Regions from separate parts of the Cohnella sp. 56 genome, predicted to be linked through region 4. Evidence: riboswitches for the same ligand, from Rfam matches in the RefSeq annotation. Region 4 holds a riboswitch; each other region holds the start of a gene.

Evidence for each region. A riboswitch is a leader RNA that binds a small molecule or an ion and turns the genes downstream of it on or off. The one in region 4 is predicted to bind cyclic di-AMP.
Region 1: it holds a riboswitch for cyclic di-AMP, as region 4 does, so the genes downstream of both, VQ071_RS28830 (ubiquitin-like domain-containing protein) here and VQ071_RS01120 (APC family permease) in region 4, are expected to answer to the same signal.
Region 2: it holds a riboswitch for cyclic di-AMP, as region 4 does, so the genes downstream of both, VQ071_RS22615 (KamA family radical SAM protein) here and VQ071_RS01120 (APC family permease) in region 4, are expected to answer to the same signal.
Region 3: it holds a riboswitch for cyclic di-AMP, as region 4 does, so the genes downstream of both, VQ071_RS24075 (TrkH family potassium uptake protein) here and VQ071_RS01120 (APC family permease) in region 4, are expected to answer to the same signal.

The regions. Positions count from the first base shown of each region.
Region 1 is NZ_JAZDQE010000030.1:12,562-14,760, reverse strand. It holds gene VQ071_RS28830 (ubiquitin-like domain-containing protein) at 1-842, opposite strand, end outside; cyclic di-AMP (ydaO/yuaA leader) riboswitch at 1,263-1,445, opposite strand; gene VQ071_RS28825 (TatD family hydrolase) at 1,600-2,199, opposite strand, start outside.
Region 2 is NZ_JAZDQE010000015.1:42,856-45,054, reverse strand. It holds gene VQ071_RS22625 (TrkA C-terminal domain-containing protein) at 1-309, shown strand, start outside; gene VQ071_RS22620 (TIR domain-containing protein) at 513-947, shown strand; cyclic di-AMP (ydaO/yuaA leader) riboswitch at 1,095-1,232, shown strand; gene VQ071_RS22615 (KamA family radical SAM protein) at 1,340-2,199, shown strand, end outside.
Region 3 is NZ_JAZDQE010000017.1:70,739-72,937, reverse strand. It holds gene VQ071_RS24075 (TrkH family potassium uptake protein) at 1-1,138, opposite strand, end outside; cyclic di-AMP (ydaO/yuaA leader) riboswitch at 1,212-1,355, opposite strand; gene VQ071_RS24070 (hypothetical protein) at 1,696-2,199, shown strand, end outside.
Region 4 is NZ_JAZDQE010000001.1:251,097-253,295, reverse strand. It holds gene VQ071_RS01120 (APC family permease) at 1-1,190, opposite strand, end outside; cyclic di-AMP (ydaO/yuaA leader) riboswitch at 1,289-1,456, opposite strand; gene VQ071_RS01115 (hypothetical protein) at 1,658-1,978, shown strand; gene VQ071_RS01110 (hypothetical protein) at 1,957-2,199, opposite strand, start outside.

The DNA of each region.
Region 1 (2,199 bases), on a different contig from region 4:
ACCGCAACCGTGCGGCCCTCCACGACTTGGGTGCCGGATGCGGTGATGCCGTATCCCGGATCGCCTACATCCTTGCCGGTCGATGCCGGACCCGCCGAATAGGCGGTCAGCGTCACACCCGACATGACGCGTTTGACGTTGACGGTTTTGCCGTTCAACTGGAGCGTCTTGGCGCCTGCTTCTTCGCTGTAAGCGAGCGTTGCGACGGCGGCTTTTTTCTTGGCGCCGACCGCCACGACCTGCTGCACCGCCGGCTGTGCCAGCGACTTGTAGACCAATTGCTCGTCGACGAGCTTGCCGTCCTCGTAGACGCGCTCGAACTTTTTCACCAGCAAGCCTCTTTGTCCGGTCTGTACGACCTTCTGCTTGCCCTCAAGCATCGTCTTATCTTGTGTCTTGACGACCTTGTATTCAAGCGGATGCTCTGTCGTGACGACCTCGCGCTTGACGCGGACGATCTTGATCTGTGTGCCCTCGTCAATGCGGGCCGACACGGCCGGCGTTACTTTGTCTTCGGGGGAGAGCGCGATGCCCTCCGCCTTAAGCAGATCCCCTACCGTATCGACTGTTGTATATTTGGTCTCTATCTTCCCGTCCGCGACAAGCTGAATGCCTATTGCGCGATCGATGACGACGCGCGTGCCGTCCTCTACGGAAGACGTCAGCGCTGCCGACAGCTGATCGTTTGGACCGACCGTGATGCTCTGCTCCTTCAGCAGGGCCGAGACATCGGTAGTGCGGGTTTGGATGACGGTAGATTTCCCGCCGTCCACGACGGTCACGCTCTTGGCGGACGCGCCGTGCAGCAGCATGATGAGACAGATGGTAAGAGCAAAGGACAAGATTGCGCTCAAGAGAATCAAACGCAGATGCTCATGCAACCATCGCGCTGCGGTAAGCTTGCCGGTCGGTCGTGGATCATGGGTCCCTTGGATGGGGATTGCACCCATTTCTCTCGTTCCTCCTTCATAGCCTCGCCGTCGACTGTTCTACATGATTTCGTCTGACGCGACTATCCATTTGTGATAACGGCGCTGGAGGCACGGTGTGGAGCGGCTTGCACACCGGCTTAATGCGCCGCCTTGCCCAGCTGTCGAGGTCTGTTCATGCGCCTCCGTAGTCCCGGGATTGCTTCAGCGAGAGCGGTCCGCGCCGGCCTTGAGCACCGAATACGTGAATTCGGGCACAAAAAAAGCCTGCGACAGAGGACCTGGTCGTGGCTTCCGCTCAACTGGACGAGGGACGATAGGGCAGCACGAGGTTACCTCTCTCTACTACGCTTGCGAGGTTAGCTGTCGGGTTCGGACGTGGAGAGTCGCCCTTCGCATCCGATCGATGCGATTCACCCCTAGATTGCTCAGCCGCATGGATGACGCACCAAGCCGGTCATCGTCCGCGTCGGGTCCCCCGCTCCCCTGTTCAGGGAGATTAAGCGTACTGGAAAAGGAATGTCATATTCGGACTTCTGGATAAGATAATAACCCGCCTGCCCTAAACGTGTAAAGAACGTGCAAAGAGCGAATTTCAGCGTTTTTAGGCAAATTTAAGCCGAATTTTTTCAATTTGATGTTCAAATACTAGTTTTATCTTAGAAAATATTTATTTTTCATCGATTGTTAGCGGTTTTTCTTCGAGTCGGAAACAGGCGTAAGCATTTCGGCTCGTAATTTCTTCTATTTTTTTCCTAGAAAGGCCTGTGATTTCCGCAGCTGCGTCGGCGACAAATCGGACGTAGGACGACTCGTTGCGCTTCCCGCGGAAGGGGTGCGGAGTGAGATATGGGGCATCCGTTTCGATGAGCAGACGGTCCAGCGGTATACGCGATAATACCTCTTTTGGCACCCTCGCATTTTTAAAAGTGACCGGTCCTCCGAAGGATATATAGAAGTTCATATCGAGGCATTGCTTGGCCGTCTCCCAGCTGCCCGAGAAGCAGTGCATGATGCCGCCAACCTCTGCGGCGCCCTCCTCGCGCAAAATGCGGACAATATCCTCGTGCGCATCCCGGTTATGGATGACGATCGGCTTGTTCACACGCTTGGCCAGCCGAATCTGCTCGCGGAATACCGTATGCTGGACGTCCTTGGGCGAAGTATCCCAATAGTAGTCGAGCCCGATCTCGCCGATCGCCACCACCTTCGGGTGCGCGCACAGCGACGCGATCCAGGCCAGATCCTCTTCGAGCCGCATGTCGACGGC
Region 2 (2,199 bases), on a different contig from region 4:
GTAGACCGCAAGTTCGAGGTGCTGTTGAAGGAAATTATCGAAGCCTCCGACCGTCTCAAAAATCTGAAGCCCTACAATCCCGTCGAGCTCAAGATCAAGCCGGACGCGCATGTGATCGGAAAAACGATCGCAGCGCTTGAGTTCTGGCAAAATACCGGCGCGACGATCATCGCCTTAAGACGCGGCGTTAACGTATCCATCTCTCCCGGGCCTCATGTCGTGCTTCGGGAAGACGATGTCGTCGTCGTCGTCGGAGACGATCATGCGCACCGGAGAACCGAGCAATTCCTGAATACAACGCGCTTATAACGCGCCGGACATGGCGGCGTCGTCGCAAACAGCGGCGGCGGTTTTTTTCATACAAAATTATACATACAATTTTATTTATCAAATAAGGTTGTGAGTCGCCTGTTTTTTTGTTATCCTTTTAACGATCCCATATGCATCGATAAACGATGGAGCCTGTCATCAGGGCTCTTTCTCTTTATGCAGATGAGTAAAAGGAGTTCGTGATGTCATTTCAATCTGAAGCAAACAACCGGTACCACCTGTATTTAAGTTATGCCTGGAACCACAATGGCGCCTGCGACGAACTATGCGAGCTGCTGCGGCGCATAGAGCAATTCGATCCTGCTTTTACGCTGATTGCTCCCGACCATCCCGCGAACCGCTCAAGCGACGAACGAGCGCTCTACCAAACTATTAAAGCCAAAATGAAATTTTGCGATGTCGTGATTCTGCTGGTCGGGGGATACCCGGATTACAGCCGCTGGATCAACAAAGAGCTTATTGCCTGCAGAGACGGTCTGCACAAGCCTGTGATCGCCGTTCAACGGGATGCCCTCGACTCCGCATCTTTTATTATTAAAGAAAATGCGGACCTGATGGTCGGTTGGGATGCGGAATCCATCATTCAGGCGATCAAACAAATCGCGAGGAAGCCGTAATAGCCGCCGCTCAAGCGGCGAGCGCCTATTAATTCACAGTAAATTACAGACAATCTATTTTTGTATCAAAGGTTGTTTGAATGAATAAGGTTTGGTATACTCATCATTACCAGCTACGTTTCCTTTAAATTCCACCTTTATTTTCATAGTTGCTTCTGGCTTAATTTCCGGATCATCCGGAAAGCGGGGGAACCACTCTTTTGGGGCGAATCGGTCCGCGAGACCGTAGGGAACCATCTATCCCGAGTCCTTCAGCTAACCTCGTCAGCTATAGATGGGTCAATACTTGCGGCGGAGCTGCGCTCCGTTTGTCTTTTGACCCGTACAACGGGTCTTTTTTGTTGCCAAAAATGGCCCTTCACATAATTTTGATACGATGAGGAGGATGCAAGATGGCACAGCCAAAGTACATAACGGATATCGGGAAACTGACGCAAATCCCCGAGTCGGACCGCGAGAAGCTTCATCGCATTACGGATAAATTCGTTTTTCGCGTGAACGATTATTACTTGAACCTGATCGACTGGGACAACCCCGATGACCCGATCCGCAAGCTCATTATCCCCAACGAGGACGAGCTGGGCGAATACGGGCGATGGGACGCTTCGGACGAAGACACCAACTACGTCGTAGAGGGCTGTCAGCACAAATACAAATCCACGGCACTGCTCATCGTATCAGAGGTGTGCGGAGCGTATTGCAGATACTGCTTCCGCAAACGGCTGTTCCGCAACGACGTGAAGGAGGCCGTGAACAATGTGGAGCCGGGGCTGCAGTATATTGCGGATCATCCCGAGATCAGCAATGTCCTGCTCACGGGGGGAGACAGCCTGATCCTCGGCACGCCCAAGCTGCGGACGATCTTCGAGCGGCTGAGAGCGATCGACCATGTGAAGATCATACGGCTCGGCTCCAAGATGCCGGTATTCAATCCGATGCGGATCTACGAAGACGAAGCGCTGCTGGAGCTGATCCGCACGCATTCCACCACGGACAAGCGGATTTATGTCATGGCGCATATCAATCATCCGCGCGAGATCACGCCGGAAGCGAAGAGAGGGTTCGAAGCGCTGCACCAGGCAGGTGCGATTGTGGTGAACCAGACGCCTGTCCTTCGGGGCATCAACGACGATCCCGCCGTTCTCGGTGAGCTGCTCGATCGCCTGTCGTGGGCCGGCGTGACGCCGTATTACTTTTTTGTGAACCGGCCGGTTGCGGGCAACAAAGCGTTCGTGCTGTCGCTCAAGGAAGT
Region 3 (2,199 bases), on a different contig from region 4:
GCAGGAAAGCCTGATTCTCCGTGATCGAGAGGATCATGACCGACGTGATGACGATCGCGAGCGACAGCATCGTGACCGTGATCGCGCGGTTCACCTTGGCACGCTCGATGCGCAGTCCGAGCAGCACGACGTCCGTGCGTCCGCGCAGCATCGCCCATACGGCGGCGGCGAGCACGGCGAACGCGGTCGTCTTGATGCCGCCGCCCGTCGAGCCCGGCGAGGCGCCGACGAACATGAGGAGCACCATCGCGAACTGCGTCGCGTCGCGGAGCGAGCCGATATCGACGGTGCTCACGCCGGCCGAGCGGGTGGAGACGGATTGCAGCGCCGCCGCGAGCAGCTTGTCGCCGAATGCGAGCGGGGCAAACGTGGACTCGTTCGTATATTCGAAAATAAAAATTGTGATCGTGCCCAGCACGATGAGGAACGCCGATACCCAGAGCACGACTACGGAATGATAAGACAGCTTGCGCCGCGTCCGCAGCTCGACCAGGTCGGACAGCACGACGAAGCCGACGCCGCCCAGTACAATCAGCGCCATGGCGACAATATTCATAAACGGATCTCCGACGTAGTCCGTCATGCTGCGGAAATCGCCGAACAGATCGAAGCCCCCGTTGTTGAAAAAGGAGACGCTATGAAAAACGCCGTAGTACAAAGCTTTGCGGAAATGCATGTCCTGCATAAAGCGCGCGGTGAACAGCAGCGCGCCGACCGCTTCGATGCAGAGCGCATAGATCAGCACGCGGCGAACGAGCCGCACGATGCCCTCGAGGCTGCCCTGGTTCATCGCCTCCTGGAGCACAAGCCGGTCCTTGAGCGACAGCCGGCGTCCGGCAAAAAAGGCGAACAGCGTGCCCATCGTCATAAAGCCGAGCCCGCCCAGCTGTACGAGAATCAGAATGACCCACCGCCCGAAGACGGAAAAGTAGCCCAGCGTGTCCAGACGTGTCAGTCCGGTCACACAGGTGGCCGAGCTCGAGATGAAAAAGGCTTCGAGCCACGGCGTCGACTCGCCCGACACCGTGGAGACGGGCAGCCGAAGCAGCAGCGCGCCGATGGTAATAATGACGGCGAAGCCGATCGTCAATACCCGGGGCGGCGAAGCGTATAGCCACCTGATGATTTTCTTGAACAATTGCTTCACCTCATGACGGCAATCGCGATATGCGCGCAAAAAAAGACACTGGAGCTCCAGTGCCTTCGCACAGTAGTCCTGTCTGGCAGCCTACGAGGTTAGCTGACGGGTTCGGGCCAGAACAGGCTGCCCTATCCGGCGCTGCGCGCTCGGAATTCACCCCGGATGATGCGGTGGTTCCCCCGTTTTCTTTGCGGAAATTCGGCTGGGTAGTATGATGGAATTAAACAATTAAATCGAATTATAGTCTGTCCGTCCAAGACACACAACGTCAGAAAAGCGAAAAATCGCCTTGAATGAAGATATACCGCCGTTCTATGGCGATTAAACTTCATTTTTACGAGGATTCAGCTTCTTTCTCTTGTTTTGGCTGCCCTTTACCGCGATAATCTGCGTAATGGCTAGAATCGTTATTTAAATGGCGGATGTATGCGTTTTTTTAGAATAATACGGAATCGGAGTGGACCATTTTGAGATCAGCCCGTTGGATTATCGCCGCCGGAATCGGACTTTTTTTATTCGTTTGTCTGCAAGTATTGCCCGCGATCGTCCCCGCTATGAAAGACGACGCTGCAGGTTCGGTCTCCCGCGGAGAGGCTAAGAGGCTCGCGGTCTCGTACGCCGAGACGCACTGGCAACTGACGCCGGACCGTGTGAAGGATGTGACCGTGACGCATATGGGCGACGATCGGATGGCCGCCTATCTGACCAAGCACAAGCTGACCAAGGAATTCGACAGCAACTGGGACGCCAGCTATCCGATGGATGTGTATGCGGTCGACCTGCGTACGGACGGCGGCATCCATCGCGTCCTGCTCCATATGGAGACGGGCGCCGTCGTCGGATGGGCCGCGAGCGCCGGTGCCATGTCCGACGAGGACAAGGCGGCGGTCAGAGATGCGGAAGGCCTGACGGCCCAAGCGCTGGCATGGCTCAAAAAACAGCCGGCGTATGACGCATCGGCATGGGAGCCCATCGGCCGCGTCACGGACACCGGCGCGGTCATCCTGCAAAGCCGCAAGGCCGGTCTTGTCGATGCGCATCTGCAGCTGCTCGTGAAG
Region 4 (2,199 bases):
AGCTTGATCCAGCGCACCATCATGCCGAGCTGCGACAGCGTGAACGGGATGAATACGCCGACCGCATACAGCGGGATGAGGTTCTCGGTATTCCCGTGGAATACGACGACGAGCAGAGCGGAGAAGACGCCGAGGAAAATAATGCCGTTGGAGTAGCCGAGACGGTCGCCGCGCACCATGAAGGCGTGGGGCATATAGCGGTCCTTCGCCAGCATGAACGCCAACAGGGGGAAGGCGGAGTATGCCGTATTGGCCGCCAGCATCAGAATAAGCGCGGTCAGCGCCTGGATAATGTAATAAATTGTGCCGCGCCCGAAGGTCGCTTGGGCGATCTGCGAGACGACCGTCTGCTTCTCGTCGGGCGCGATGCCGTACCAGTAGGCAAGCAGGCTGATGCCGATAAACATCGCGCCGAGGATCGTTCCCATCATGATCAGCGTGGCGGCGGCATTGCGCTCGGCCGGCTTCTTGAAGTTGGGAATCGCATTGGATACGGCCTCGACCCCGGTGAGTGCCGAGCAGCCGGAGCTGAACGCCTTGAGCAGCAGGAACAGGCTCACGTTGGACACGGCGGCGCCGAATTCGGGCACATGCGCGTCGACGCCGCCCACGGCGTACTTGACGATGCCCGAGCCGATGAGGACGAAGATCGCGACGACAAACAGGTAGATCGGCGTCGCCAGCACGGATGCGGACTCGGTCACGCCGCGCAGATTCATGAGCGTCAGGACGAGTATGATGACGAGCGCGATCAGGACGCGGTGATCGTGCAGCGAAGGAAAGGCGGACGTAATCGCGTCGGTGCCCGCGGAGGAGCTGACCGCCACCGTCAGAATATAATCGACCAGCAGGGAGCCGCCGGCCAGCAGACCTGTCGATACGCCGAGATTGTGTTTGGCTACGATATAGGCGCCCCCGCCTGCCGGGTAGGCGTAGATCGTCTGGCGATAAGACAGGATGAGTATGAATAGTAGTCCGAGCACCGCCAGCGAGATCGGCACCGAATACCAGACGGCCGCGAACCCCGCTGCCATGAGCACGAGCAGGATCTGCTCCGTGCCGTAGGCGACCGACGACAGGGCATCGGATGACAAGACGGCGAGTGCCTTGAATTTGCCCAGCTTCGCGCCCTCGATCTCCGCACTCTTCATCGGTCTGCCGATCAAGAACCTTTTAACTTTGCTGACCATAGCTCTGCTCCTTTGCTGTTCCGGGCCTGGTCGTGCCATCGGCAAAAAGCCGCGGGAAAGAATCTCCCGCAGCTGATTCGTCGGCGAATAGCGGCGCAGGTTCCTCTTCCGGACGCTTGCGAGGTTAGCTGTCGGATTCGGGCTCGGCAAGCAGCCCTACGCTTGAACGCATCAAGCGATTCACCCCGGGATAGCCGGCCTGGCGGGCAGCGGCTTCCTGTTGGTTCCCCCGTTCCCGCTCCTGCGGGATTCAGCGATTAGGATGTGTGATTGAACACGAAATGAATCATAAGGCACGCTCCATCTTCATGTAAACTGCCGCCGATACACATGAAACGGCATAGCGCACCGTTAGCGACGCAAGAGAGCGATTACATGCAAGCGGCTCATGCATTATCGCGTTCGGACACATTCGCGCGCGATTTATCGCAACTTTTATGACGCGAAGCCCTGCCGGGGCGCGTCAGATGCTGCGCAAGGACGTCCTCGCGCGGGCGAGCAGGGCAGATGAATTAAATTCCTGCAAATATGCAGGCTTGAAATGGTGCGCTAACCGGCCGAGCTTAATACCTGCAAATATGCAGGCTTTTCGTCCATTTGGGCGCAAATTCAGCGCCAGGCGCCTGAAAGGATGTACGGATGCAGGAATTCGCTCCGCCGCCGGCATTCGCTGCCTAAAAAGATGCACATATGCAGGCTTTGCCGATGACCATGACCATGTCGATACCAGCACCGATGATCATGCCCATGCCGACGCCAATACCGATTACCAATGCCAATGCCCATGACCCGACGCCAGTGCCGACGCCCATAACCATGCCGATGACCATGCCGAGCCAGTGCCGACGCCCATGACCATGCCAATGACCATGACCATGTCGATACCAGCACCGATGATCATGCCCATGCCGACGCCAATACCGATTACCAACGCCAATGCCCTTGACCCGACGCCAGTGCCGACGCCCATGACCATGCCAATGCCCATGACCCGACGCCAGCACCGATG